DNA from 4 places in the Streptomyces sp. NPDC006235 genome. Region 1 is predicted to be linked to each of the others. Evidence: riboswitches for the same ligand, from Rfam matches in the RefSeq annotation. Region 1 holds a riboswitch; each other region holds the start of a gene.
The links. Region 1 has a riboswitch for cyclic di-AMP ahead of ABZ192_RS30280 (transglycosylase family protein). Riboswitches for the same ligand answer to the same signal wherever they lie in the genome.
Positions count from the first base shown of each region.

Region 2: linked by a shared signal. The riboswitch ahead of ABZ192_RS03010 (LysM peptidoglycan-binding domain-containing M23 family metallopeptidase) and the one ahead of ABZ192_RS30280 (transglycosylase family protein) in region 1 are both predicted to bind cyclic di-AMP.
Region 3: linked by a shared signal. The riboswitch ahead of ABZ192_RS34890 (M23 family metallopeptidase) and the one ahead of ABZ192_RS30280 (transglycosylase family protein) in region 1 are both predicted to bind cyclic di-AMP.
Region 4: linked by a shared signal. The riboswitch ahead of ABZ192_RS08575 (C40 family peptidase) and the one ahead of ABZ192_RS30280 (transglycosylase family protein) in region 1 are both predicted to bind cyclic di-AMP.

Region 1 covers NZ_JBEXSR010000032.1:97,615-104,615, forward strand. The annotation lists gene ABZ192_RS30255 (NAD(P)/FAD-dependent oxidoreductase) at 1-111, opposite strand, end outside; gene ABZ192_RS30260 (Ppx/GppA phosphatase family protein) at 532-1,497, opposite strand; gene ABZ192_RS30265 (DUF501 domain-containing protein) at 1,494-2,024, opposite strand; gene ABZ192_RS30270 (septum formation initiator family protein) at 2,070-2,546, opposite strand; gene eno (phosphopyruvate hydratase) at 2,650-3,930, opposite strand; gene ABZ192_RS30280 (transglycosylase family protein) at 4,211-4,891, opposite strand; cyclic di-AMP (ydaO/yuaA leader) riboswitch at 4,896-5,062, opposite strand; gene ABZ192_RS30285 (transglycosylase family protein) at 5,291-6,241, opposite strand; gene ABZ192_RS30290 (cytochrome P450) at 6,370-7,001, opposite strand, start outside.
Region 2 covers NZ_JBEXSR010000002.1:180,235-187,235, reverse strand. The annotation lists gene ABZ192_RS03025 (hypothetical protein) at 1-379, opposite strand, end outside; gene ABZ192_RS03020 (SGNH/GDSL hydrolase family protein) at 1,255-2,040, opposite strand; gene ABZ192_RS03015 (DUF6250 domain-containing protein) at 2,186-2,902, opposite strand; gene ABZ192_RS03010 (LysM peptidoglycan-binding domain-containing M23 family metallopeptidase) at 3,100-4,008, opposite strand; cyclic di-AMP (ydaO/yuaA leader) riboswitch at 4,013-4,174, opposite strand; gene ABZ192_RS03005 (alpha-galactosidase) at 4,486-6,561, opposite strand; gene ABZ192_RS03000 (tyrosine-protein phosphatase) at 6,741-7,001, shown strand, end outside.
Region 3 covers NZ_JBEXSR010000043.1:562-7,562, reverse strand. The annotation lists gene ABZ192_RS34930 (ATP-binding SpoIIE family protein phosphatase) at 1-36, shown strand, start outside; gene ABZ192_RS34925 (MarR family transcriptional regulator) at 121-684, opposite strand; gene ribA (GTP cyclohydrolase II) at 802-1,443, opposite strand; gene ABZ192_RS34915 (MarR family transcriptional regulator) at 1,596-2,111, opposite strand; gene ABZ192_RS34910 (dihydrofolate reductase family protein) at 2,224-3,384, shown strand; gene ABZ192_RS34905 (hypothetical protein) at 3,434-3,958, opposite strand; gene ABZ192_RS34900 (hypothetical protein) at 4,403-4,594, shown strand; tRNA gene ABZ192_RS34895 (tRNA-Met) at 4,649-4,722, shown strand; cyclic di-AMP (ydaO/yuaA leader) riboswitch at 5,023-5,179, shown strand; gene ABZ192_RS34890 (M23 family metallopeptidase) at 5,191-6,222, shown strand; gene ABZ192_RS34885 (aldo/keto reductase) at 6,383-7,001, shown strand, end outside.
Region 4 covers NZ_JBEXSR010000005.1:215,482-222,482, reverse strand. The annotation lists gene ABZ192_RS08610 (8-amino-7-oxononanoate synthase) at 1-1,034, shown strand, start outside; gene ABZ192_RS08605 (DUF397 domain-containing protein) at 1,111-1,341, opposite strand; gene ABZ192_RS08600 (helix-turn-helix transcriptional regulator) at 1,351-2,211, opposite strand; gene ABZ192_RS08595 (ATP-binding protein) at 2,425-2,883, shown strand; gene ABZ192_RS08590 (LysR family transcriptional regulator) at 2,886-3,812, opposite strand; gene ABZ192_RS08585 (LysE family translocator) at 3,905-4,525, shown strand; gene ABZ192_RS08580 (DUF6328 family protein) at 4,461-5,102, opposite strand; gene ABZ192_RS08575 (C40 family peptidase) at 5,184-5,657, opposite strand; cyclic di-AMP (ydaO/yuaA leader) riboswitch at 5,661-5,863, opposite strand; gene ABZ192_RS08570 (hypothetical protein) at 6,210-6,518, opposite strand; gene ABZ192_RS08565 (ATP-dependent Clp protease proteolytic subunit) at 6,526-7,001, opposite strand, start outside.

The DNA of each region.
Region 1 (7,001 bases):
CGTGACGGTCGCCTCTCCGTAACGCATCTTCTTCAGAATGCGTCGAGCTGCGTACAGGCCTACGTACCCACCGCCTACTACGAGGATCCTGGGACGCTCCGTGGTGCTCATGCCATCGAGTATCCACCCGCCTGAGGGGGGTGGATCGTGCGCCCCTTCACAAGCTCGGGTGGGGTGTGTGTTATCCTCCGCGGCTCGCGTGATCCATGTCATGGTGACAACCGGGAGCCTTTATGCACCCCGGACCGTTGTCAATGCCGCGTGAGCTGCCTCTCTGCACCCGAGGACCCTCCGTGAGGCCCTCCCGGGGCGCCCCTTCCCGCACCTCTCCGGACACCTCCATACCATGCTTCTGAACATGTTCAAAGGCCTGTTCAGCCCCCGGACGGGTCAACCGGACCCCTCTGATCGCTCGGGAGGGCCGAATTCCTTGTGAAGAACTTCACGAACTTTTCCGACGGGCTGCCGCCGGGGGGTCACCCGGACTCCCCGGAGGCGCTCATTCGTGATCCATGCCTGCTCAGAAGCGGGCTAGGCGACGGACCAGGCGATGCCGTCGAGGATGTCGTGCTCGCTGACGACGACCTCCTCCGCGCCGATCCGCTCCATGATCGACAGCAGGACGAGGGCTCCCGCCCCGATCACGTCGACCCGGCCCGGGTGCATGGAGGGCACGGCCGCGCGCTCGGCGTGCGTGGAGCGCAGCAGCCACTCGGTGATCTCGCGGACCCGGTCGTGGGAGACACGGGAGTGGTGGATGGCGGCCGAGTCGTACTCGGGCAGATCCTGCGCGATCGCCGACACGGTCGTCACGGACCCGGCCAGGCCCACCAGCGTGCGGGCCTCGCGCAGCGGAACCGTCTCCTCGGCGAGGTCGAGGGCGGCCTCGATGTCCGCCCGCATCGCCGCGATCTGCTCCGTGGAGGGCGGGTCGCTCACCACCCCGTCCCGGACCAGGTGCCGCTCGGTCATGCGGACACAGCCGATGTCCACCGAGCGGGCCGCACGGACATGGTCGTCGCCGACGACGAACTCGGTCGAGCCGCCGCCGATGTCCACGACGAGGTAGGGCTTGGGCAGGTGGTCGCGCCCGGCGAGCTCCTTGGTGGCGCCGGTGAAGGAGAACTCGGCCTCCTGGTCCCCGGAGATCACCTCGGGCTCGACGCCCAGGATGTCCAGCACGCCGTGCACGAACTCGTCCCGGTTCTCGGCGTCCCGGGAGGCGGAGGTCGCCACGAACCGCAGCCGCTCCGCCCCGTGCTCCTTGATGATCCCGGCGTACTCGCGGCACGCCGCGAAGGTCCGCTGCAGCGCCTCGGGGGCGAGCCGGCCGGTGCGGTCGACGCCCTGCCCCAGCCGCACGATCGTCATCCGTCGGTCCAGGTCGACCAGCTCGCCGGTGGCACCCGCGCCGGAGGCGCCATCGGACACAGTGGCGTCGGCGACCAGGAGCCGGATGGAGTTCGTACCGCAGTCCACGGCGGCGACACGGGTCACTGGGCGTCCTCCTCGACGGTCGTCACACACGCACCCTTGCGCCACCACTCCGGCAGCATCGCCAGCGCCTCGTCGCCCAGCGGGTTCACACCCGGCCCCGCGGCCAGCGAGTGCGCCACCAGCACGTGCAGGCACTTCACCCGGTCCGGCATGCCGCCCGCGCTCGGGAAGTTCTGCAGCTCCTCGATCTCGTCACGGCGCCGGATGTAGTCCTCGTGCGCCGCCCGGTACGCCGCCGCCAGCTCCGGGTCCGAGGCCAGCCGCTCGGTCATCTCCTTCATCACGCCGTTCGCCTCCAGCGTGCCGATCGCCGAGTTCGCCTTCGGGCACGTCAGGTAGTACAGCGTGGGGAACGGCGTGCCGTCCGGCAGCCGCGGGGCCGTCTCGACGACGTCGGGCTGCCCGCACGGGCACCGGTGCGCGATCGCGCGCAGGCCGCGCGGGGGCCGGCCGAGCTGCTGCTTGAAGGCCTCGACGTCCGCGTCGGTGGGCTCGGTGCGCGGAGTGGTCGGCGGGGGCGTTTCCATGACTGTGTTCAGGCTGTCTTTCTCTGGGTGTTCTCTCGGGTCACTTCACTGGTCGGAGGCGTCGGCCTTGTCGACCCCGTCCCAGACGTTCGAGTACCAGGGACGGTCGGCCGCCCCGAGGTCGGCGTGCGACTGCCTCGCCGCGTGCGGGTCGACGACGATGAATCCCGTCTCCCCCGGCATGACGTAGTGCAACCGCTTCCGGATCTGCTGCTCCGCGTACGCGTCGTCCTGCCAGCGCGCCTTCTGGTCGCGCAGCCGTTCGACGCGCTGCCGGGCCTGCTGCTGTTCGCGCTGGAGGTCGTCGATCTCGGCGCGCTGCGAGACGTACTCCCGCATCGGGTAGGCCAGGGCCACGATCAGCGAGCACATCACCAGGGCGAGCAGCGCGGCCCGGCCGGTCAGCCGGGAGCGGCGGGCCTGGCGCTTGGTCTGGGAACGGTAGACCCGGGCCGCGGTCTGCTCGCCGAGCAGCCGGATCCTGGTCGCGGTGGAGAACCGGTCCCGGTCCTTCACGGCCATGTCTGTCCGCCTCCCGCTCCACCGTCATACGCGCGTACGTCCCCGGACACGGTACGGGACCGCGTACGGGGACGTACGTACGACGCTGCGTCTTGTGGCCGGGTCAGCCCTTGAAGCGCGGGAACGCGCTGCGGCCGGCGTACACCGCCGCGTCGTCGAGGATCTCCTCGATGCGCAGCAGCTGGTTGTACTTGGCGACGCGCTCGGAGCGGGCCGGGGCGCCGGTCTTGATCTGGCCGCAGTTGGTGGCGACGGCCAGGTCGGCGATGGTGACGTCCTCGGTCTCGCCGGAGCGGTGGGACATCATGCACTTGAAGCCGTTGCGCTGGGCCAGCTCGACGGCGTCCAGGGTCTCGGTCAGAGAGCCGATCTGGTTGACCTTGACCAGGAGCGCGTTGGCGGCGCCCTCCTCGATGCCGCGGGCGAGGCGCTCGGGGTTGGTGACGAACAGGTCGTCGCCGACGAGCTGGACCTTGTCACCGAGCTTGGCGGTGATGGTCTTCCAGCCCTCCCAGTCGTCCTCGAACAGCGGGTCCTCGATGGAGACGAGCGGGTACGCGTCGACGAGCTCCGCGTAGTACTCGGTCATCTCGGCCGCCGAGCGCTCCTTGCCCTCGAAGGTGTAGACGCCGTCCTTGTAGAACTCGGACGCGGCCACGTCGAGGGCCAGGGCGATCTGCTCGCCGGGGGTGTAGCCGGCCTCGTTGATCGCCTCGAGGATGAGGTCGAGGGCCTCGCGGTTGGAGCCGAGGTTCGGGGCGAAGCCGCCCTCGTCGCCGAGGCCGGTGGCCAGGCCCTTGCTCTTCAGAACCTTCTTCAGCGTGTGGTAGACCTCGGCGCCCCAGCGCAGGGCCTCGGAGAAGGACTCCGCGCCGATCGGGGCGATCATGAACTCCTGGATGTCCACGTTGGAGTCGGCGTGCGAGCCGCCGTTCAGGATGTTCATCATCGGCACCGGCAGCAGGTGCGCGTTCGGACCGCCCAGGTAGCGGAACAGCGGCAGGTCGCTGGCCTCGGAGGCTGCGTGGGCGACGGCGAGGGAGACGCCGAGGATGGCGTTGGCGCCGAGGGAGCCCTTGTTGTCGGTGGCGTCCAGGTCGAACATGGCCTGGTCGATCAGGCGCTGCTCGGTGGCGTCGTAGCCGACGAGCTCCGGGCCGATCTGCTCGATGACCGCGAGGACGGCCTTCTCCACACCCTTGCCGAGGTAGCGGTTCGAGTCGCCGTCACGCAGCTCGATGGCCTCGAAGGCGCCCGTGGAGGCGCCGGACGGGACGGCGGCACGACCGGTGCTGCCGTCGTCGAGGCCGACCTCGACCTCGACCGTGGGGTTGCCTCGGGAGTCCAGGATTTCCCGGGCTACGACGACGTCGATGGACGGCACGAGCATCTCCTTCTTCATGTGACGCGGGTACGCGGGCCGCGGGGGCCCGGCGAGGCGCGGGCCGCGGTGGCTCGCGACATGAGCCTAACCGGCTCCGGGCGATCGGCCACCGGGTCGCCCACCCCATGGACAGAACCGAGAGTAAATTGTTTCCGAACGGAACAAAGCCGGATCGCAAAGACCGGCAGAAAAAGACCGGCAGAAAAAACCCCGCCCCGGCGCGCACGGGGGGTGACGCGCCGGGGCGGGGAGCCCGTGGGGGACGGGGGTGGGCCGCTGCTTACTTCAGGTGCAGCTGCTGGCCCGGGTAGATCAGGTTGGCGTCCGTGATGATGTCCTTGTTCAGGTCGAACAGCTTCTCCCAGCCGCCCTCGACCTTCTGCTCGGTCGCGATGGAGCTGAGGGTGTCACCCTTGACGACCTTGTACTCGCCGTCGCCCTTCTTGACCTTCTTGCCGGTCGGGGTGGTGACGGTCTTCTGGGTCTTCTGGGTCTGGGCCGGGCGCTCGTCGGAGCGGGAGGCCGGCTGCTGCTCGGTCTGGCGGGTCTCGGTGGAGCCGCTGCTCTGCTCGGAGCCGCCGCTGTAGCCGGCGCTCGACAGGCCCTTGCCGCAGACCGGCCAGGCACCCTTGCCCTGGCTCGCGAGAACCTTCTCGGCGATCTCGATCTGCTGGGACTTGGTGGCCTGGTCGGCGGTGGAGGCGTACTTGGTGCCGCCGTAGCCGGACCAGGTGGAGGCGGAGAACTGCAGACCGCCGTAGTAGCCGTTGCCGGTGTTGATGGACCAGTTGCCGCCGGACTCGCACTGGGCGACGGCGTCCCACTCGGAGGCGGTGGCGGCGGAGGCGTTGCCGGCCGCCATCAGCGGGGCGGCGACGGCGGCACCGGTGACACCGGCGATGGCGATGACCCGAGAGGCCTTGGACGGACGGCGGTGCGTGCCCTTGCCGGAAAACAGCATGGAGAGATCCCCTCACCGACGCCTGCGAGGTGAGCTGTCGGGTTCGGGCCGGTTGAGTTGCCCGGCCGCGTCCCTCCCGGGACGCGGCTTCACCCCAAGCCCTTCCGGCACAACCGGCCGGTAGGGCACTTACCTTGGGTCCCCCGCTCCTGCCTACGGCGCTTGACGCGACGACTGTTCCCGTGCGGCCGCTGGCAGGATTCGGCGTTGCGGCAGCCGGGGCTCGCGGTGACGAGCGGTCATGACCGTAGACATGAGATCCGCGGAATTTCAAAGACGATCAGGGCTTCTGAGATCTATCTCTCACCGCACCGATAAAGGACATTAGCCACGAACGGGGACGTGAACTCGCACGGTTTCGGGGTGACTTCCGCCCCCGTTTCCGTACTGCCCCACCGGCTACCGCTCGTCCGCTTCGACCCCTACCGTGAGCTTCTGACCGGGGCGGATGAGGTTCGGGTCGGTGCCGACAGCCGTCTCGTTCCCGACGTAGAGCGCGTGCCATCCGCCGCTGAGGTCAAGAGAGTTCGCGATGGACCAGAGGCTGTCGCCGGGGCGGACGGTATAGGAGCCGTCCGCCACCTCCCGGGCGGCCTCGCCGTCGCGCGAGGCGTGCCGTCCGGCGGACCCGGACGGACGGCCGTCCTCGGCCTTGGCGTCCTCGTCGGCGCTGGGGCCGCGGTGGCGGCCGGAAGTGGTGTCGGTCGGGGCGGAAGAGCGGTCGTCATGCGGCGACTTGCCGGGCTCGCCACTCTCGGGAGTGGGTGACGGGGAGCTGCCGGGCTCCTGCTCCTGCGACTGATCCCGGGGCTGGTCCTGGGACTGCTCCCGGGACGGATCCTGCGACTGGTCCTGCGTCGAGGAATCGGAAGAATCAGGTGACTTGTCGGAGTTGGTGGTTTCGTCCGACTCGGAGGAGTCGAGCAGTCCGGGCGAGTCCGTCGGAGCGGACGAGTCGGACGCGCCCGAGCCCTTGTCCTGTTCGAGGCCGGAGAGCAGACCGCAGGTGCGCCAGGCGCCGACCCCCTGGTCGGCGAGGATTCTCTCGGCCACGGCTATCTGCTGGGAGCGGCTGGCCAGGTCGGCGCTCGGGGCGTAGTCGAGGCCGCCGTGGTTCTCCCAGTCCTCCTGGGACAACTGGAGGCCGCCGAAGTATCCGTTGCCGCTGTTCTGGCTCCAGGCGCCGCCGGTCTCGCAGTCCGCGACCCGGTCCCAGGTCGTGCCGTCGGCCGCGCTGGCACCGGAGGCTCCGAGGAGCGGGATCGCGATGGCGGAGCCGGTGACCCCGGCCGCGACGAGGAGAGCCGGAGCCTGGCGGGGGCGACGGTGCCGACCGTTCCCGGAGAGCATACGGAGACCTTTCGCGAGACAGCAGTGACCGGCGCGGCGCAGGGTTTCCCGGGCCGCGCTGATGATGGGTGAACGTATCGGCAGACGATCACTTGTCACAAGTTCATGCCGCGCAGATCACGTGAAGATCACAGGCCTGACGGCGTGTCATGTTTATTCGGTGAGAACTCCACCGGCAGCGTGCGCAGCCCGCGCATGATGAGGCCGCCGCGCCATCTCAGCTCGGCCGGATCCGCGGCGAGCCGCAGGTCCGGAAGGCGGGTGAGGAGCGTGGCGAGCGCGCTCTGGCCCTCCAGGCGGGCGAGCGGGGCGCCGAGGCAGTAGTGGATGCCGTGGCCGTAGCCGAGGTGCTGGTTGTCACGGCGGGCGAGGTCCAGCACGTCCGGATCGGCGAACCGCTCCGGATCCCGGTCCGCGGCGGCCAGGACGACGAGGACCGGGTCGCCGGCCGCGATGTGCTGCCCGCCGATGGTGAGGGGCTGGGTGGCGAACCGCCAGGTGGCGAGTTCGACGGGGCCGTCGAAGCGCAGGAGTTCCTCGACGCCGGTCTCCAGGAGGCCGGTCTCCCCGGCGGCGAGGGACGCCTGGAGGCGCGCGCGCTGCTCGGGGTGGGTGAGCAGGGCGTAGGTCCCGTTGCCGATCAGGTTCACGGTGGTCTCGAAGCCGGCGAACAGCAGGATGAAGGCCATGGCCGCGGCCTCGTTCTCGGTGAGGTGCTCACCGTGGTCGGAGGCGCGGATCAGGCCGGAGATGAGGTCCT
Region 2 (7,001 bases), on a different contig from region 1:
AGGTGATCCCGCCGTGCTCGTCGATCCGCCCGAAGGTGCCCGTACCGCCCTCCTGCGTACCGAGCAGCGCCACCCACAGCGCGTCCAGCCCGGCGATCACCCCGACGGGGGTGGCACCCCGCTCCGGCGGAATCGCGATCTGCGTCGTACGACCGGACGGGAACGGAATCCGCAGCGGGGAACTGGCCTTGTCCTGGCTCGCGCAGAACTCGCCGCTCACCGGGTGACGCCCGACGAAGACCGGCTGCGCCCGGGCTTCGAAGAACCAGTGGCGCTCGGGGTGACGGTGGTCGATGGCCAGCACCTCGTTGGTGCCCTTGAGACTGACCCACAACAGGTCGCCGTACTCCCCCACGTAGTGGGGGCCCTTCCCCCCCATCGGGGATCGGGATATCGCGCAGTACCCGGGGTGCCGCCTTCAACGAGTGCGGCACGGGGTCCAGCAGCAGCAAGTGGTTCCCGCCTTCCAGCGTGGCCCAGATTCTGCCCGGGTAGCGGGCGGAGGCGGCCAGGCCGTGCGGCAGGTCCGTGTCGTCGCCCAGCGGGAACTGCGCCAGCCCGGTGACCTGTTCGGTGTGCGGGTCCAGTGCGAGTTTGAGCAGTCGGCTGGGGTAGCACTGGGTGATCAGAAGCAGCGGGGCGCCGGACACCTTCACGGGCTCATGGGTCTGCCCGGCCTCAGGAAGGGCGTACTCCCTCAGCGACCGGCTCCGGAGCGGGCCGGGGTCCGCGGGTGCGGCCGACGCGGTGTCCGGACCGAGTGCGAGACCGGCTCCTCCCGCGGCACCGAGCGCGACAAGCCCCCGCTGAAACGTACGACGGTCCGTGCAGTCCTCCGCGGTCCCTGTCCATGAGTGTGACGCACATGGTTCAGGGCCGCGGCCGCTGAACGCCGCCTTCACGAAGCTTCGCCTCGCCGCAATCACTCGTTCGAGCACATCGAGCCGAGCCGGCGCGGGGCGGGGCGTTGCGCAGCCCGGCGGAACGGGGTGCCGCTGCGCCCACCCGTGCCGCCTGGGGGGCACCTCCCAGGCCCTTAAGGCACTGGAGGAGGCACGACTGCCCGCAGCTGAGTGCGCCCGCACGCCCGCACGGCGAGAAGGAGACGTGTCGGGGGGTGTCCGCCCGCAGCGGTTGGCGCGTCAACGGACAGTCGGTCGGCGTCCGACCCCATCGCGCCGTTCCGAGGACGGACACCCCCCGAAGCGGCCCCGACCCACAAGCCAGCCGCGGGCGCAGCCACAGCCACCCGCGCTACGCCACCGCAGCGATCCGCATCCGGATGTCCTCCGGCGACAACGCCCCCTTCGCCGTCACATGATCCCCTGACGACTCCCCACGCAGCCGTCGCCCGATCCACGGCACCAGAAACTCCCGCGCCCAGTGCACGTCGTCCCGCCGGACCTCGAGCGGCCCCCGAGCCGGCAACGGCGGCCACGGCTGCTCCGGGTCGGCCGGAACCTCCAGCCCGAGCACCTGCCCCGCGCGGAGCGCCACCCGCGTGTGCCCCTCCGGCGACAGGTGCAGCCGGTCGGCGTCCCAGGCCCTGCGGTCCTGGACACTGCGCAGGGACCACAGGTCGAGCACCGGGCAGCCGTACCGGTCGGCGATGGCCCGCACATGCCCGTTGTACGTCGCGATCTTGCCGCGCAGGTGCTTGAGCACGGGCATCCCACGCGTGTCGAACCCGGTCGTCACCATCACCGTGCCGGCCACGGCGGTGAGCCGCACCAGGGCCCGCTCGAAGCGCTCGGCCACCTCGTCCGGGTCGGTACCCGGCCGGAGGATGTCGTTGCCCCCGGCGCAGAACGAGACGAGGTCCGGTGCCATTTCGACGGCCCGCGGAACCTGGTCCGCCACGATCTGGTCGAGGAGTTTCCCGCGCACGGCGAGGTTGGTGTATTGGAAGTCGCCTTCGGGCCGGCGGTCGGCGAGCAGGACGGCGAACCGGTCGGCCCAGCCGACGAACGCCCCGTCGGGGCCGGGATCACCGACGCCCTCGGTGAAGCTGTCCCCCACCGCCACGTACGACCCGATCACTGCTCTGCTGTCACTCTTCGAATCGTCTGCCACAGCAGCACATGATTCACCTTCGAATGTGACTTACGCGACCGTAGGAAAGGGTTGACGGGCGGTGAGATAAGCCACTCCCCAAGTGTTCACCAACTCCGGAATAGGACACCCGTCAGCGATGTTGGGGGGTCAGTCGCCACACCCGGAATCCCGTGATCCGGAAGTGGCTCCACACGGTCCGGAAGCCGAAGTGCCCACTCGTGTACGGCTTCGGATCGCGGTAGTCGAAGACGAGCCTCCCGTTGTTCCACCACCGCACCGTCGAACCGTCGGAGACGATCCGCACCCGGTTCGGCTCGCCCGGCACCAGCAGCGGCTCGGTGTAGTCGTAGATCAAAGGCCGGACACCGGGCTCCCCGACGTACCGCCGCAGCCGGGTCGTGGTGTTGTAGTTGGCACCGTAACCGGCGTAGTACGTCGTCAGGTGGTCGTACTCCTCCAGCGCCCCACCGCGCGGCGTGGCGAAGAGGTCGCCCGGGGAGCGGACGTCGGTCGCGTTCCAGAAGTTGTTGAGGTCCGAGACGCGGTCGTTGGCCCCGCCCTCGGAGACGGGCGTGGCGGTGTACTCGAGGACATACGGCCCGTCGAGCCGCTGCCTGAACCATACGGTCGCCCCGCTCGGCACGTCGATCTCCAGAACGCCGCGAGAGGCGGTCACGGTGCCACCGTCCTGGAGTTCGGTCGCCCACTGGGCGAGACCGTGACGGAAGTCGTCCCGGGCGATGAGGCGGCGGTGCCGGGGTGCGGCATGCGCGGCGCCCGCCGGGACGAGGGCCGCCACGGCGGCTCCGGCGGCCAGGGTGGCGAACGCTCTGCGAGTGGTCGGCACGGGACACATCTCCTTGGGGGATCCGCCTGGAAGGCTCTAGAAAGCGCTTGCGCTCCGGACGGGATCACTGTGTCCCAACTGCCGCTCGCTGTCGATCCCTTGGGGCGACCGGAAGGTGCGCGCACACACCGAAGGCCGGACCCGGGGATCGGGGTCCGGCCTTCGGTCGCGTGTCAGGCAGGTGGTGACGCGGTCGGTCAGCCGACGGAGACGCCGTGCGAGCGCAGGAAGGCGACCGGGTCCACGTCCGAGCCGTAGTCCGGCGTGGTGCGGATCTCGAAGTGCAGGTGCGGTCCGGTCACGTTGCCGGTGGCACCGGACAGGCCGATCTCCTGCCCGGCACTCACGGTCTGGCCGGCCGAGACGGAGAGCGAGGACAGGTGGGCATACTGCGCGTAGCTGCCGTCGTTCAGCCTGATGACGACCTGGTTGCCGTACGCGCCGCCCCAGCCGGCGGAGACGACCGCGCCCGCGCTGACGGCCTTGAGCGAGGTGCCGGTCGGGACGACGAAGTCGACACCGGTGTGGTAGCCGCTGGACCACATGCTGCCGGACATGTGGTACGGGGTGCCGACGGTGGCGCCCTCCACCGGGAGGGTGTAGCCGCTGGACGTCGCGGCGGCGGGCTTGGCGGCGGCCGGCTTCGCGGGCGACTCGGCGGCGGACGACTTCGACGCCGAGGACTTCGAGGGCCTGGGAGCCGAGGGCTTCGACGGGGCCGGGGACTCGCTCGCCGCCGCCTTCTTGCCGATCGCCAGCTTCAGCCCCGGGTGGATCAGCGACGGGTCGTCGCCGACGGCGTCACGGTTGTCCGAGTAGAGCTTCTTCCAGCCGCCGTCGACGTTCTGCTCGTCGGCGATCTTCGCGAGATAGTCACCGGCCCGCACGGTGTACGAGCGGGCGCCCGTGGCCTTTTCGGTGGCTTTCTTCTCGGCTGCCGGCGCGGACTGGACGGCCTTTTCCGGAGCCGACTGCGGGGTGGCGGCGTGGGCGCCGGCGGCCCCCATGAGCGGAAGGGCGAGAGCGGCCCCACCGGTTCCGGCGACGGCGATGGAGCGGGTGAAACGCTGGGACTTCGGGCGGCGATGCTTACCCTTCGCGGGCATGGCGAATTCCTCTCCGTCGCCTGCGAGGTGAGCTGTCGGGTTCGGACTGGAGATGCCCGGCCACGCCGAGGCGCGGCTTAACCCCAAGCCGTTCCGGGAACCGGAACAGGCGTCTTACCTGTGGGTCCCCCGCTCCTGCCGTACGTCGGGTCAGTGTGTGCGGGCTCCGGGCGGCGGCAGGATTAGGCGTCCGTCCGGATTGGTGGGGAACGTAAGCGACCAGGACGCAAAGGGACAAGCTCGCGGTTGCCCGTGACGGCATTTTTCTTGACGCGCCGACATTTTTTCCGTCACGGAGCGTGGATTACCGATCTCCAGCTTCCCGCAATACCCCTGAACAACGCCGGAATTACGTGCACATGGCAACAACACATCGTCACGAATATGACGATGCTCACGCACCCCGGCCTCATCTCCTTTACAGCCGGGGCACGTTATACCTAAACAGCTGAAGCGCTCCCTATTCGGACAGAAAGACTACATACGCCTAAGCCGGACGACAGTCGCATCCAGATCCCCGCGCAGACCGACCCGCAGCCCGTGATGGAGCAGTACGACTCCCCGGTGAACTTCGCCCGTTTCGAGGCATTCGTACGATGCTGCCGGGTCGAGACCCCGCAGCCGGAGCGCCGGAACGGGCTCGCCGTAGCGCTGCGCCTGGAGCCAGGCGAGGACGACGATCTCGTCGCCGAGGACGTACTGCACGGCGCTCAGGCCCCCCTCCGGCGGGCGCAGCCGGTACAGGTCGCCGCGCTGCACCACGGGCCGGATCTCTTTGTAGAGCTCCACCCACTCCCGCGCTTCGGCGAGTTCCTCCTCCGTCCACTTCGTGAGGTCGCCGCCGACCCCGAGCACCCCGGCCATGGCGCTGACGAACCGGAACCGCAGGGAGCTGGCCCGGTGGTTGAGCATGGCGTTCGGGCTGTCGGTGACCCAGGCGGCCATGACCCGGGCCGGGTGGATCTGGCTGAAGCCTTGCTGGATGGCGAGCCGGTCGAGCGGGTCGGTGTTGTCCGAGGTCCACACCTGGTCCGTGCGGCCGAGCACACCGAGGTCGATCCGGCCGCCGCCGCCCGAGCAGGACTCGAAGGCCACCCCGGGGTGGGCGGCCCGCAACCGGTCCAGCAGGGCGTACAGGGCGTGCACGTGGTCGACCCACAGCCGCTGCGGGTAGGGGTCGTCCGGCCACCCGGCGTCGGTGAAGCAGCGGTTGAAGTCCCACTTGACGTAGTCGATCGGCGCGCTGGAGAGGAGTCCGTCGAGCTGCCCCCAGAGGTACTCCTGGACGTCCTCGCGGGCGAGGTTCAGTACGAGCTGATTGCGGAACTCTGTCCGCTTTCGTCCCGGTTGGTACTGCACCCAGTCCGGGTGCGCGCGGTACAGCTCGCTGTCCGGGTTGACCATCTCCGGCTCGACCCAGATCCCGAACCGCATGCCGAGGCCGTGCACGTGCTCGGCGAGCGGCTTCAGTCCGCCCGGGAAGCGGTCGGGGTTGGGGGTCCAGTCGCCGAGCCCGGCCCGGTCGCTGGTGCGCGTCCCGAACCAGCCGTCGTCGACCACGAACAGCTCGACACCCATGGCGGCGGCCCGCTCTGCGAGCGCCCGCTGCTGTTCTTCGGAGATGTCGAACTCGGTGGCCTCCCAGGAGTTGAACAGCACCGGCCGGTCCTGGTCCGCGTCCGGGACCACGTACGTCCGCTGGTAGGCGTGCCAGGCGCGGCTGGCCCCGCCGTGGCCGCCGTCGCTCCAGAGCCCGGCGAAGACGGGGGTCGTGTACGACTCCCCCGTGCCCAGCATCAGCAGGCCCGATTCGTCGTACCCGGCCCCGCCGGTGATCTGCACGCGCGCGTCCGGGAGCTGTGCCACGGCGATCCGCCAAGACCCGGACCAGCCCAGGGCGCATCCGTAGACCTCGCCGTGCTCCTCGGTCGCGTCGGTGTCGAGCGCGACCCATGGCAGGTGCTGGTGACCGGTGTGGCCGCGGCGGCTGCCGATGACCTTCTCGCCGTGGGTGAGGCCGGAGCGCTCCAGCCGGGACTCGGCACCCCAGCGGCCGTGCAGCTGGGACAGCCGCCAGGAGTCGCGGTCGGGCAGGGTCCAGGTGGCGGAGTCGGCGCGCAGCACCTCGACGGCGGGTCCGTGGTTGTCGAGGGTCACCCGGCGTTCGACGACGTCCGTCCCGGGGCGCATCCGGTAGTGCAGCGTGATGGCCAGGTCGCCGTCGCGGAAGCGCAGCCGCAGCTCACCGTCCTCGGCGTCATGGCCCTCGTAGGTCCACTCGGTGCCGCGCCGCTCGCCGGTGCGTACGGACAGGGCGGGCCGGGTGAAACGGGGGCCGCCCTCGACCGGATACTCCTCGCGTCCGTCGAGCGGTGACTCGAAGGGCCAGTAGTCCGGCAGCGGCCGGACGGCGAGGGCCTCGGCGTCGGCGAGGGCGATCCGGGGGCCCCAGTGCAGGTGCAGCAGTTCGTCCCGGTCGGTGACATGGACGGCGTAGCTGCTGGCCGGCCCGGAGAGGACCCATGTACGACCGTCTTCGGAGATGTCCAGCATCAAGGCCTCACAGATTCGAACAAGCCCGACCAGGGGCGACCAGGCTCCGACATCATCAAGGGCCGCGGGGGCTCCCGGCAACGCCTGTGGACAACTCATTGCCCCAGGCAGGCATGTCGTATCGTCGAGTGATGCCCGTCGACGAGCCGCGCCGGCGGCGCCGAAGGGGAGGAGCCCTCGTGACACAGCAGGTCCCGTCGACCGAGCCCGAGCTGGCTGGAGTGCGCAACTTCCGTGATGTGGGCGGACTTCCGACCGTGGACGGACGGCGGGTGCGGCAGGGAGTGCTGTTCCGCAGCGGACACCTGGCCCATGCGACCGGGGAGGACGCCGCCTTCCTGACCACCCTGAGCCTGCACACGATCTTCGACTTCCGCAACGCGGCCGACCAGAAGCTCGAAGGGCCGGACGTCGAGCTGCCGGGTGTGCGCAATGTGAAC
Region 3 (7,001 bases), on a different contig from region 1:
GGGGGCGGCGGGAGCCGTCAGGGCTCGGGGGGTTGAGGGGCGGACCTGCGGGGTCGAGGGGCGGATCTGCCCCTGACGGCGCTACGGCGTCCTGAATACGGCGCTATGGGCGCTACGGCTTTACGGCTCGCCGGGCGGGGGGTCGGTCCGGGGAGGAGGGCCAGCCGCGTCAGGCCCGGCGTCCCGCTCGGCCCCGTCGACGCGCGGGATCTCCGCGCGCCGTGCCGCCAGAAACCCCCGCAACCCCCTGCTCAGCGCCACCCGTTCCGCCGGTTCCATCGCCGCCAGCGCCGTGGTCAGGGCCCGTGCCCGGCGGCCGGCGACGTCGCCCAGGACGTGCCGCCCGTGCGTGGTGAGCCACAGTTGCACCTCGCGTCGGGTGTCCGGGTGCGGGGCGCGTTCCAGGAGGCCGGCCGCCGCCAGGCGGTCGCACAGGCGGCTGGCCGTGGGGAGGCCGATGTCGAGCCGGTCCGCCAGGGCCGTCAGGTTCAGGCCGGGCGCCGCCTCCAGGGTGCGCAGTGCCCGCAGCTGGTGCAGGGACAGCCGCAGGGAGGCGTCCTGCGCGGCGACCGACCACAGAGCCGTCAGGCTCTCCACGGCCTCGGCGATCTGCGCCGCCACGGCCTCCGGGCCATCGCCCCGTCTCCTCGCCCGGGGATCGCCGGGGCCGTCGAGATCGGTCACGAAACGGTCACTTTCCATAAGCTCCGGGTACTGCAGAGGTCGCCCTCTTTCAAAGGCTGTACCCGATGAGCCAAGGGGCAAGCCGCCCCGTTCACGCACCCGGCCGGGCCTGGAGGCTCAGCCCGCGCTGAGCCCTGTCAGCGCGGCGAGCGGCAGCGTGTGCTGGGTCTGGAGGACCTTCGCGCGCAGGTACCGGACATTGTGCGCGGTGGTGAAGACGCCCGTGGGGACGCGGTCGCGGACTGCCACGCCCAGATCGCGCAGCTGGGCGGCCTTGTCGGGGTTGTTGGAGAGCAGGTCCAGCTCACCGACGCCCAGGGCCCGGAGCATCTGGGCCGCCGCCGTGTAGTCGCGGGCGTCCTCCGGCAGCCCCAGGGCCGCGTTCGCCTCGTAGGTGTCGAGGCCCTCGTCCTGGAGGGCGTACGCGTCGAGCTTGTTGTAGAGGCCGATGCCCCGGCCCTCCTGTCGGAGGTAGAGGAGCACGCCGCCGCGCTCGGCTATGCGCTCGACGGCCTCGCGCAGCTGCGGGCCGCAGTCGCAGCGGGCCGAGCCGAACACGTCCCCGGTCAGACACTCGGAGTGCAGCCGCACCAGCGGAACCTGCCCGGGCTCGCCCAGGACGACGGCCACGTGCTCCTGGCCGTCGGCCAGGCCGTGGAAGGTGACGACTTCGGCGTCGACCTCGTAGCCGTCGTGGAAGCGCAGCGGGACCCGGACGCGGGAGCGCGGGGTGGCGAGGACAGCGGGGGTGTCGGGCATGCGGGGCCTCCGGGTTCCGTTCCTGTTCGGCTGCACAGCCGTCGGCTTGCAGTCTGCTTCAGATTTGAAGCAGATCCACGTCCGGAACCCTACCCTTGCTTTAAATTTGAAGCAATGAGAAGCGGTGAGACCGAGGTGTGTTGTGAGGTGAGTCACGAACAGGCCGTGGAGGACCTCCGTCGCCACGGCACGTCGTCCGACGCCGGCCGCGTCCCGTCCTCCTGGAGCCCCTGCGCGATCGCCGTGGAGATCTCCTCCAGCTGCTCCACCTGCTCCTTGCTGAGCCGGTCGAACAGGAAGCTCCGTACCGTCTCGACATGCCCGGGCGCCGCCCGGTCCAGTACGGCGAACCCGTCGTCCGTCAGGGCCGCGATGCTGCCCCGCTTGTCGTACCGGCAGGCCTCGCGCCGCACCATGCCGTCCTTCTCCAGCCGCGTCACCGCGTACGTCAGCCGGCTGCGCGTGATCTTCAGGCGCTCGGCGAGATCGGTCATGCGCAGCCGCCGTTCCGGGGACTCCGACAGGACCGACAGGATGGAGTAGTACAGGTGCGGCATGCCGGCGTCCTGCTGGAGCTGCCGGTCGATCGCGTCCTCCAGGAGCAAGGAGGCGGCGATGTACGCGCGCCAGGCGCGTTGCTCCTCGGGGGTGAGCCAGCGAGTCGTCATGCACCCAGTGTAGGTTTGTTTCAAACTTGAACCAAGGCCGTCCGTCGGTCCGCCGTCCCACCAGTCCGCCGTTCACCCGTCCGCCACGAGTCTCCACGAGCCGGGAGCGTCGATGCCCCACCCGTACGTCCTGCTGTCCGCCGCCGTCTCCCTCGACGGCTACCTGGACGACACCGGCCCCGAACGCCTGCTCCTGTCCAGCCCGGCCGACTTCGACCGGGTCGACGAGGTCCGGGCGTCCGTCGACGCGATCCTGATCGGTGCCGGGACCGTCCGCGCCGACAACCCGCGCCTGCTGGTCAACTCACCCGAGCGGCGGGCCGCCCGCACGGCAGCCGGTCTGCCGGAGTACCCCCTCAAGGTCACGGTCAGCGGCTCCGGCGACCTCGACCCGGCGGCGCAGTTCTGGCACACCGGCGGCCAGAAGGTCCTCTACACCACCGACCAGGGCGCCGAACGCGCCCGTGCCCTCGGCCTCGCCACGGCCGATGGCACCGATGCCGCCGACGCCACCGACGTCGTCCCCCTCGGCGCCGACCTCGACTGGCGGCGGCTCCTCACCCACCTGCACGACGTCCGGGGCGTACGACGCCTCATGGTCGAGGGCGGCGGCCTGATCCACACCCAGCTCCTCACCCAGGGCCTGGCCGACGAACTCCAGCTGGTCCTCGCCCCGCTCTTCGTCGGCGACCCCGGGGCACCCCGCCTCTTCGGGCCCGGCGGCTACCAGTCCGGCCGGCTCCGGCTGCTGGAGACCCGGCGGATCGAGGACGTGGTCCTCATGCGCTACGAGCCGACCGCCCCCGGCACCGGCCCCCTGCCCGTCGCCGCCGACCACCATTGGCTGGCCCTCGCCTGCGAACTGGCCGCACAGTGCCCGCCGTCGGACACGGCGTTCAGCGTCGGCGCGGTGGTCGTCGCGGCCGACGGCACCGAGCTGGCCCGCGGCCACTCCCGCGAGGGCGGCGACCCGCTCGTGCACGCCGAGGAGGCGGCCCTGGCCAAGCTCGACCCGGCCGATCCCAGGCTCGCCGGCGCGACGGTCTACAGCAGCCTGGAGCCCTGCGCCCGCCGGGCCTCCCGCCCCGCACCCTGCGCCCGGCTGATCCTCGACGCGGGCGTACGACGCGTGGTCACGGCCTGGCGCGAGCCGGACACCTTCGTGGCGGACGCCGACGGCAGCGGCCTGCTGGCGGCCGGGGGAGTGGAAGTCCTCGTCCTCCCGGAGCACGAGGAGCGCGCCAAGGCCCCGAACCGCCACCTGACGCACTGAGCGCGGGCCGATCGGCCCAACAGATCCTGCGGCCCGGCCGCCCCGCGGGTCACGCTGCCTCCAGGGCCGGTACGACAGCGCGGAGCCAGCGGCCATGCGGGCAGCGGGAAGACGACGTACGGCAGCGCTCCTGCTCACCGCGCTCGCCCTCTTCGCCTCCTCGTGCGGAGCGGTCGACGCGGACACTCCGGCCCACGGCCCGGCCCTGCCCGCCGACGCCCCCTTCACCCACCCCGGCGTCCTCGTCGCCAAGGCCCGGTTGGACGCCGTACGCGAGCACGTCACCGCCGGGAAGCAGCCTTGGCTGAAGGCGTACCTCGACATGCGGGACAGCAGGTACGGCTCGTACCGGTACCGGGCCGAGCCGTACGGGACCGTCGTCTGCCCGGCCGGTGACCTGGAGGGCCGGGGCTGCGCCGGGGAACGCGCGGACGCACTGGCCGCCTACACCCAGGCCCTCTTCACCGTCACGGGCGGGGTCGGTCTGGGCCAGGGCCGCGGAGATCGTGCGGCACACCCCGGGTGCCGGCTGGCCCGCCGAGCGCGTGCGGCGCTTCGAGCGCATGCTGCGCACGGCCCGTCTCCCCGAAGTCGCCGTCACCGACCCGGATTTCACCGGGAGCTGGGACCTGGTGGCGACCGACGCGGTCATCGCCATCGCCGTCTTCCTCGACGACCACCGGGCCTTCGGTCACGCCCTGGAGCGCTTCCGGGAACGCGTGCCCGCCTACTTCTACCTGGAGAAGGACGGCCCCGCTCCGCTCACCGTGCCCGGCTCCGGCCTCGCCACGCCGCGGCGGACGACGGCGTACTGGTCCGGGCAGGCCACGTACCGGGACGGTGTCGCCCAGGAGACCTGCCGCAGCTTCCGGCACGTCGGTGTCGCGCTCGCCGCCACCGCACACATCGCCGAGACGGCCCGGCACCAGGGCGTCGACCTCTACGGCGAGGCCGAGGACCGGCTGACGGCCGCGCTCGCCCTGCACGCCCGTCGCCAACGGGGCGAGTCCGTGCCCGGGTGCTGTGCGGCGGCCGGATCAAGGGGAGACTCGGACCGCACCTGGAGGCCGTCCTCCATCGCCTGGAGGGCCGCCTCGGCCGGTCGGTCCCGGCCGCGCACGCACTGGCCGTGCGCACCCGGCCCGCCGGCACCGACGACCTGTTCACCGCCTGGGAGACCCTCACCCCCGCGGGCGACCCGGGCCGCTGAGCACCGGGTGTGCGCGAGTGGTCCCGCGGATGGCGTACACTGGAGTCACAACGACGCGGGGTGGAGCAGCTCGGTAGCTCGCTGGGCTCATAACCCAGAGGTCGCAGGTTCAAATCCTGTCCCCGCTACTGAAGGCCGAGGGCCGGAATCCGAAAGGGTTCCGGCCCTCGGTTTTTCCTGGGTTCTCCCTTTACCGCCGACATTACTGTCGGTGAATGAAGCACGCCGCTCCGCATCACAACTGACACACCGTCAAAACACGTGAGTCACTTGCGTGGCGGTCAACTCGCCCGTTTTGGACTGGTCGTGGCAGGTTGGTCCGCGTGAAAAAGGTTAATGATCAAGCGGAATCGCTGGAATACCCACCGCGCGTCTATTAACGTTCGATAACGCAGCGCGGTCGTCCCAGCCGTCACAGAAGGCGGCTCCGTGCGCACGCGCCGAATCCTGAAAGGGAACCGGGGAACCACCACTTGGGGTGAATCGAGCGGATGCCGCCGTGGAAGCACGGCCGGTATACGCGCGTAGGAGACCTTCCTGCTCCGAACCCGTCAGCTAACCCGGTAGGCGAGAAGGAAGGAAAGGAGTACGCCCACGTGGCGTCAAACCGGCCTGCCCCCGCGGCCCCGTCCGCGCCGAACCAGCGCGACACCGAAACCTTCGGCTACGGCGGTCACCACACCGACGAGGGCCCGTTCCAGGAATGGAACCCCACCGCGGAGTCCATCCGCCCCATCCGTGGCCGGCATCGCGTCACCAAGCAGCGCGGCGGAGGCCTCGCGCGCAGCTCCACCGTCCTCGGCGTCGGCGTCATAGCCGCCGTGGGTGCGGGCGGCATGGCCAGCGCCCAGACCGGCAAGCCGCCGGTGTCGATCTCCGTCCCGGACCTTCCCTCGGTGGGTTCCCTCATCTCGGACGACGACACCCCCGAAGGCTCCGCCACTCCGCTCAGCGACCTCGCCACGGCGTCCGCCGACACCGAGCAGGGCACCTCCGGCGCCGGTGAGGCACTGCGCGCCCGGATCATGGCGCAGGTCGAGCACCAGCAGGAGCAGATCGAGACCAAGGCCGCGCAGGACGCCGCCGAAGCCGCCCGCAAGGCGGCCGCGGAGGCCGCCGCCAAGGCCGAGAAGGAAGCCAAGGCCAAGGCCGCCGAAGCCAAGGAGAAGGCGGAGGAGGAGGCCCGGAAGAAGGCCGAGGCCGAGCGGCTCGCCGCCCTCGCCAAGCAGTACACGCTGCCGACCTCCGCGTACACCATCACCTCGACCTTCGGTCAGGCCGGCGCCTACTGGTCCTCCGGCTACCACACCGGCCTCGACTTCGCCGCGCCCACGGGCACGCCGATCAAGGCGGTGCACAGCGGCACCATCACCGAGGCGGGCTGGAACGGCTCGTACGGCTACAAGACGGTCCTGACCCTCGATGACGGCACGGAGATCTGGTACGCGCACCAGTCGTCCATCGGCGTCAGCGTCGGCCAGAAGGTCAGCACGGGCGACGTCATCGGCCGCGTGGGCGCGACGGGCAACGTCACCGGGGCGCATCTGCACCTCGAGGTCCACACCGGTGGGTCCAGCAACGGCATCGACCCGCTTGCGTGGCTGCGGGGCAAGGGCCTGAACGTCTGAGCGACGGCGGCGTTTGCGGTCTCGTGCGGAAGGTTTCGCGCGGGGTCTCGTGCGGAGGTTTCGTGCGGGGTCTCGTGCGGAAGTTTCGTGCGGGGCCGTTTACGGGAGTTTTGCGTCCGCTGTGGAATGAGCCTCTCCCGCACGGCCGTTGACGCGGAGCATGACGTCTCTTCGCAAGCTCGGCTCCTCCGACCTCGAGGTCTTCCCGCTCGCCCTCGGCGGCAACGTCTTCGGCTGGACCGCGGACGAGGCCCAGTCGTTCGCCGTCCTCGACGCGTACACCGCCGCCGGCGGCAACTTCATCGACTCCGCCGACGTCTACTCGGCGTGGGTGGACGGCAACCAGGGCGGCGAGTCCGAGACCGTCCTCGGTAAGTGGCTGGCGTCGCGCGGCAACCGCGCGGACGTCGTCGTCGCCACGAAGGTCAGCCAGCACCCCGAGTTCCAGGGCCTGTCCGCCGCCAACATCAAGGCCGCCGCCGACGCCTCCCTGCGGCGCCTCGGCACCGACTACATCGACCTGTACTACACGCACTACGACAAGCCCGACGTGCCGGTGGAGGAGATCATCGGCGCGCTCGACGAACTCGTGACGGCCGGGAAGGTGCGGCACATCGCCGCCTCCAACATCTCCGCGGAGCGGCTGCGGGCCTCCATCGAGTTCTCCGACCGCGAGGGGCTCGCCCGGTACGTCGCCCTCCAGCCCCACTACAACCTGGTCTCCCGCGACACCTACGAGGGCGAGCTCCAGCACCTCGCCGCGCGGACCGGCCTGGCGG
Region 4 (7,001 bases), on a different contig from region 1:
TCGACCTGGCGAGCAACGACTATCTGGGCCTGGCCCACCATCCCGAGGTCACCGAGGGCGCGGCCCGGGCCTCGCGGCTCTGGGGCGGCGGCTCGACCGGCTCCCGGCTCGTCACAGGCAGCACCGAACTGCACGCCGAACTCGAACAGGAACTGGCCGATTTCTGCGGCTTCGAGGCGGCCCTCGTCTTCTCCTCCGGCTACGCGGCCAACCTCGCGGCGGTCACCGCGCTGGCCCCGCACGGCTCCCTCATCGTCTCCGACGCGGGCAACCACGCCTCGCTCATCGACGGTTGCCGGCTGGCCCGCGGCACGACCCAGGTGGTGGCGCACGCCGAGCCGGACGCCGTGCGCAAGGCGCTGCACACACACGAGGGCACGGCGATCACCGTGTCCGACACGGTCTTCTCGGTCGACGGCGACGCGGCGCCGCTGGCCGCGCTCGCCGAGGCGTGCCGGGAGCACGGCGCCGGACTGGTGGTCGACGACGCCCACGGCCTGGGCGTCCTCGGCGACGGCGGCCGCGGCGCCCCGCACGCGGCGGGGCTCGCGGGCGCCGACGACGTCGTCGTGACGGTCACGCTGTCCAAGTCGCTCGGCAGCCAGGGCGGAGCCGTCCTCGGCCCCGCCCGGGTGATCGACCACCTGGTCAACGCGGCACGGACGTTCATCTTCGACACGGGTCTCGCCCCCGCTGCGGCGGGGGCGGCCCTGTCGGCCCTGCGGCTGCTGCGCCGCGAGCCGGAGCGCGCGGCGCGGGCCCGCGCGGTGGCGGGCGAGTTGTACGCACGCCTGACCGCCGCGGGCCTGGAAGCGGTACGTCCGGACGCCGCGGTGGTCTCGGTGCGGGCGCCCTCCCCCGAGGACGCCGTGCGCTGGGCGGCCGAGTGCCGCGCGGCGGGCCTGGCCGTGGGCTGCTTCCGTCCTCCTTCCGTACCCGACGGCGTCTCACGGCTCAGGCTGACCGCCCGCGCGGACCTGACCGGGGAACAGATCGAAGGCGCTGTACGACTGATCGGCGAGACGCGGCCATGAGTCGGCGTGACACGGCCGTGCGTCGCTCGACGACGGACTGATCGGAAAGGTGGTTCGGACGTGGCTCGGATGCGGCTCAGATGCGGTCGACCGCGGCCGTGAACTCCGCCCAGCTCCTCGCAGAGAAGAGCAGCGCGGGCCCGGCCGGGTCCTTGGAGTCCCGCACGGCGAGCAGTCCGGCCCAGGGCGGGACGTCCGGACGCGCGGTCTCGACGCAGTTGTTCGCGCCGGTGCTGTAGCTGCTGCGCAGCCACCGCACACCGTGCAGTTCGATGCTTGAGGGGACGTGACGAGGCAGTGCACGCATGGTGCCTCCTTACGCGCCGGCGGCTGTCCCGGCGATGAAATCCAACGAGTCCTCGGGCGAAAGGGCGTGGATCTGAAGGGCGTTGAAGGCCTCCGTGTAGGCCTGGAGGTCTTCTTTCCGTTCGAGGTAGAGGCTACTCGTCAAGTGGTCGAGAACAACCACATCCAGATCGGATGTGCTCGAAAATGAGAAGATAACGAAAGGGCCGGTAACGCCGATGTGCGCCCCTGCGGCGAACGGCAGCACCTGGAGCCGCACTTGGGGCAGCCGCGCCGCCTCGACCAGCCTTTCCAGCTGCCGGGCCATGACCCCCGGCCCGCCCACCTCCCGCCGCAGCACCGCCTCGTCCAGGACGGCGCTCAGTTCCAGCGGCGGATCCGCGCGCAGTACGTCCTGCCGGGCCAGCCGCACCTCGACCAGCGTGTCGAGCCGGTCCTCGGGCAGGCCCTCCACCGCGGCCTTCGTCACCGCACGCGCGTACTCGGGCGTCTGGAGCAGCCCCGGGACGACGGTGGTCTCCAGCGTGCGCATCGCGCCGGCCTGCGACTCCAGGCTGATGAAGTCCCGGTAGGTGGGTGGCAGCACTCCGCGGTAGGCGTGCCACCAGTGGGTCCGGCCGTCGCTGTCCTCGGACCCCGCCAGCACCATGAGCAATTCGCGCAGCTGCCTGTCCGCCACGGCGTACGCGTCGAGAAGTAACCGCACATCGGCCGGTTTCACCCCGCTCGTGCCCGTCTCGATACGGCTGACCTTCGACTGGTGCCAGCCCACCAGCCGGGCCGCCTCACCACTGGTGAGCCCCGCCGAGGTGCGCAGCGCGCGAAGTTCGGCGCCCAATTTCCGGCGGCGCACCGCGGGACCGTGCTGCATGGGCTCCTCCCTACTCCTTCCGAGCCACCCAAATACGGTCTCGCGTCGTAGAGTTCACCGCTTTGAGCGACAGATATATGCATATCTTGGTGGATCGCCGCCCTTGAGGGGTGTTCTGGTGGCACTCTGGCGACGAAGCACCAGTCCGGGACCGTACTCGAACCTTCCGCTCCGTGTCGGACTGCGGTCCCGTGGGAAAGGGACGACGTCGCCATGGCAGACCATCTGGAAGCATCCGTCACTCTGCCGAGCGATCCCGCCTCGGTCTCCGCGGCGCGCGCCTATGTGGTGGGCACGCTGGCGGAGTGGGGCCTGCCGGCGGACACGGAAGTGTCCGACTCCATCCGGCTCATCATCTCCGAACTCGCCACCAACGCCGTCCAGCACACCTTCGGACAGTCCCCCACCTTCACGGTAGACGTCGCACTGGACCGCGACGAACAGCTGCGCATCGGTGTCACGGACAGCCACCCGCGGTTCCCCAGACGCCTGCCCGCCGCCGTCCAGCAGGACAACGGCCGCGGTCTCGTCATCATCCGCTGGCTGACCGCGGAATGCGGCGGCAGGCTCCGGATCCGCCCCACCCGCGAGGGCGGCAAGACCATCTCGATCGAACTCCCGTGGACCGTCCCGGCCCAGCCCGTGCCGACGGCGAGGAAGCAGGAGCCGTGACCTCACCGCGTCTGTGACGTGTGCCGCGCGCGGCCGAACGCCCCGCGCAACAAGGCCCGGAAGGCCTCCACGGCAGGCGCCGCCTCCTCGCCCCGATAGGCGACGGAGATCGTACGGCGCAGCTCGCCCGCCCCGAGCGGGCGCACCCCGACCGGCGTGACCGACGTCCGCGCCACCATCTCCGGTACGACGCCCACCCCGAGCCCCGCGCTGACCAGCGCGCACACCAGCGCATACCCGGGTGTCGAGACCAGGACCGACGGGCTGGCCCCGGCCCTGGCCAGCGCCGCCTCCACACCCTGCCGGGACGGATGCTCCGGCGCCATGCTGATCAGCGGCTGACCCGCCAGTTCCGTCAGGGGAAGCCTGGCCGTGCCGTCGGCGAGGGCATGACCCGGGGCGGTCACCAGAACGAGTTCCTCGACCAGCACCGGCTCCGAGCGGACGGAGGCCGGAAACGTCAGGGCGTCGGCGGGCTGGTAGGTGTGGGTCAGCGCCAGGTCGATCTCACCGGCGGCCACGGCCGTGACACCGGCCGGTGGTTCGTAGTCGGCGACGGACAGCTCCACATCCGGATGAGCCCGGCGGAACGCGCTGAGCACCGGCGGCAGCAGATGGATGCCCGCCGTCTGGAACGTGCCGAGCCTGAGGACGCCGCCCGACAGACCGGCCAGCCGGGCCAGTTCGTGACGGGCCTGCTCCAGCTCGTCGAGCACCCGCCGGGCCCGTGCCACCAGCAGCTCGCCCGCAGCCGTCAGCCGCGCCCCGCGGTGATGCCGGACCAGCAGCGCCGAGCCCGCCTCCCGCTCCAGCTTCGCCAGTTGCTGGGAGAGCGCGGGCGGGGTGTAGCCGAGGCGCTCGGCGGCCCGGGTGATGGACCCGGCCTCCGCGACGGCGACGAGCGCCGCGAGCCGGGTCGGGTCGTACATGCCGCTGACCTCCGCAGACCAAAGCGATGCTTAAGGCTCACCCAGGACATTCAAAATACCTGCTGAAGGCTTCGACCCGGCAGTCTGGCCGTATGGACGGACAACTCATCGCCTTCACCGGGGTGGCCGCCGGCATGGTCGCCATGCCGGGCGCCGACTTCACCGTCGTCGTGCGCAACGCCCTGGTCTCCCGCCGGGCCGGCATCGCCTGCGCCCTCGGTGTCGCCGGCGGGCTGCTGCTGCACACCGCGCTGGCCGTGGCGGGGGTCGCCGCGGTCCTGGCCGCCGTGCCCGCGCTGTTCCGCGCGCTCCAGCTGGTGGGCGGCGGCTATGTCCTGTACCTGGGACTGCGGACGCTGTGGTCGCTGCGGCGGCCGCCTGCCGTGGCTGTCGAGACCGTTTCGTCCGCCGCGCGTCCCCTGCGACAGGGCTTCGTCACGAACGCCCTCAACCCGAAGGCGCCGATCACCTTCCTCAGCCTGCTGCCGCAGTTCGTGCCCGCGGGCAGTCCCGCGCTGCCCCGGACGCTGTTGCTGGCGCTGATCGTGGTGGTCCTGGCGCTGCTGTGGTTCCCGGCCGTGGCACTGCTGGTGGACCGGCTCGGCCGGTGGCTGCGGGAGCCGCGTGCCGCGCGGGCCGTCGAGGGGGTCACCGGCGCCGCGCTGACGCTTCTCGGTGTGCTGCTCCTTCTCGAACCACTGAGGGCTGCCTGATGGTGCCGCGCAGCGGCGCGGGGATCCGGACGGCCCCCTGGGGCGCGGGCTCCTCGACGGTGGCTTCAGGTCGCTCGGGGCCGCCGCGTGTCTCCTCGCGCAGCCCCGCCCGCCGCACCAGCCGGGGGAGCAGCCCCCACAGGCCGACGCAGACCAGGAACGTCGCCGCGCCCGCGGCGATGCCACCGGCCCGACTGGTCGTCACATCCACCACCAACAGCACGGAACCGCTGAAGGCGAACACCAGCACGACCAGGCCGGTGGTGGCCAGTCGCGAGGAGACCTGCACGATGCGCGGCTTGGCGCCCTGCTGGAAGAGCGAGCGGTGCAGCGCGGCCGGCGCGGTGAACAGCGCCGCGGCCAGGACCGCGAGGAGCAGCGTGATGACGTAGGTGACGCGCTGGACCGTGTCGAGGGACGTGAAGCGCGAGGTGAACGCGAGCGACAACAGGAACGCGAACAGGATCTGTACGCCCGTCTGGGTGACCCGGAGCTCCTGGAGCAGCTCGACGAAGTTCCGGTCGGCGCGTTGCAGCGGGGTCTCGCCGCGTGCGGTGCAGGGACGGTGCTCGGCCATGGGGGACGGGTAACCACTTGAGGCCGTGTCACGCTCCGGCGTGCGGCGGCGCGGCAGGGGCGCCGCCGCAGGCCGGGCGGATCACTTCACGCGCCCGTACCAGACGCTCTTGGTCCAGATCTTCTGCAGCCGCACCACGTCCCCGCTCTTGGGGGAGTGCCAGAGCTTGTTCTTACCCGCGTAGATACCCACGTGGTACACGTTGCTGCCCGAGTGGAAGAACACCAGGTCTCCGGCCTTGCGGTTCTTGGCGGAGATGTGGCGCGTCTTGTTGTACTGCTGGGCGGCCGTGCGGGGGAGCTTCTTGCCGGCCTTCTTGAACGAATACAGCGTGAGCCCGGAGCAGTCGAACCTGTGCGGACCGGTGGCCCCGTACTTGTAGGGCGAACCCTTCTTCGAGGCCGCGATCTGGAGTGCCTTGGTCGCCGGTGTGGCTGCCGCTGCTTCGGACGAGAAGCCGGGGGCCACGATCGAGCCGCCCACGGCGGCGATGGTGAGGGCCGAGGCCGTACCGGCCCGGACCATCAGCGACGGGACACGATTGAGCGCAGTCATGCGCAACCCTTCGTCAGCCGCCTGTGAAGGATGACCTGTCGGATTCGGGCTGGCGAAGTTGCCCGGCCGCTGACGCGGCTTCACCCCAAGGGCTACTCGGGTCCGGTCATGGCGTGACCGTCCCGGCGACCCGTCGTGCTTGGGTCCTCCACTCCTGCCGATGCACTTCTGTCGACCGGTCATCCAGGCGGCGGCAGGACTCGGCGTCCGCCCGGACCGCCCCGCCGCTGTGGCGGGGGCTTGTCGTCAGACACGGATCTTGGCTCATGCATGTCCGGAAATCCCAACCGAACCGGGGATTTGTGTTGTTACTCACCACTCACCCGTTCGGGTGGACACGCCTGTGTTCGAGCCACCGTCCACGGGGTCATGGACCGCCGGACCAGCAATGGAATGTCCCATTCCGCCCCTCGGCTACGCGCGTTGCGCAACTGTGAGGGCCCAAAAACAGGACTCCCGTCTACTCCGAACAGGGGTACGTCATTCGGTCCGTTTGGACTCAGGCCCGGACGCTCCGCCGAGCGGGCGGGCGTCCGGGCCGGCGCATCCGCGTCAACTGACGGACTCCGGGGGCAGGGTGACGCGTGCCGTGCGCCGCTCGCCGTCCAGCACCCGCAGTGCCCGGCCGAGGGTGCCGGAGTGCAGTTCCGTCTCACCCCGCTGGTGCATCAGGGTCAATGCGTCACGCAGTGCGGTCGCCTTGCCGACCAGGGCCTGGGCGGCGCGCAGTCCGCGGTAGGTGTCGCCGGGCAGGGCGGGGTTGATCCGGCCGAGCAGGTCGACGACCTCCAGGTAACGGTCGATCAACTCCGCCTCGGCGCGGGTCAGTGCGGGCAGCGGCGGCAGTTCGGGCGGGAGCACCGGCGGCTCACTCTCCCGTCGGCGGGGCCAGGGTGGCGTTGCGGTGGGGGACGATCCGGTCCACCAGGCCGTACTCCACCGCCTCCTGGGCAGTGAGGACCTTGTCGCGCTCGATGTCCGCGCTCACCTGCTCCCGGGTGCGGCCCGTGTGCAGTGCGAGCATCTCTTCCATGCGGGTCCGGATCCGCAGCAACTCCTCGGCCTGGATCGCCAGATCGCCGGCCTGCCCGCGGACCGGCTCGGGCAGCGCGGGCTGATGGATCACCAGACGCGCGTCCGGCAACACGGATCGCTTGCCGGGCGTGCCCGCCGCCAGCAGCACCGAGGCGGCGGCGCCGGCCTGCCCCAGGCAGACCGTCTCCACGTCGCAGGCGACGTACTGCATCGTGTCGTAGAGGGCCGCCATGGCGTGGAAGGTGCCGCCGGGGGAGTTGATGTAGAGCGAGATGTCGCGGTCGGGGGCCTGGTGCTCGAGGTACATGA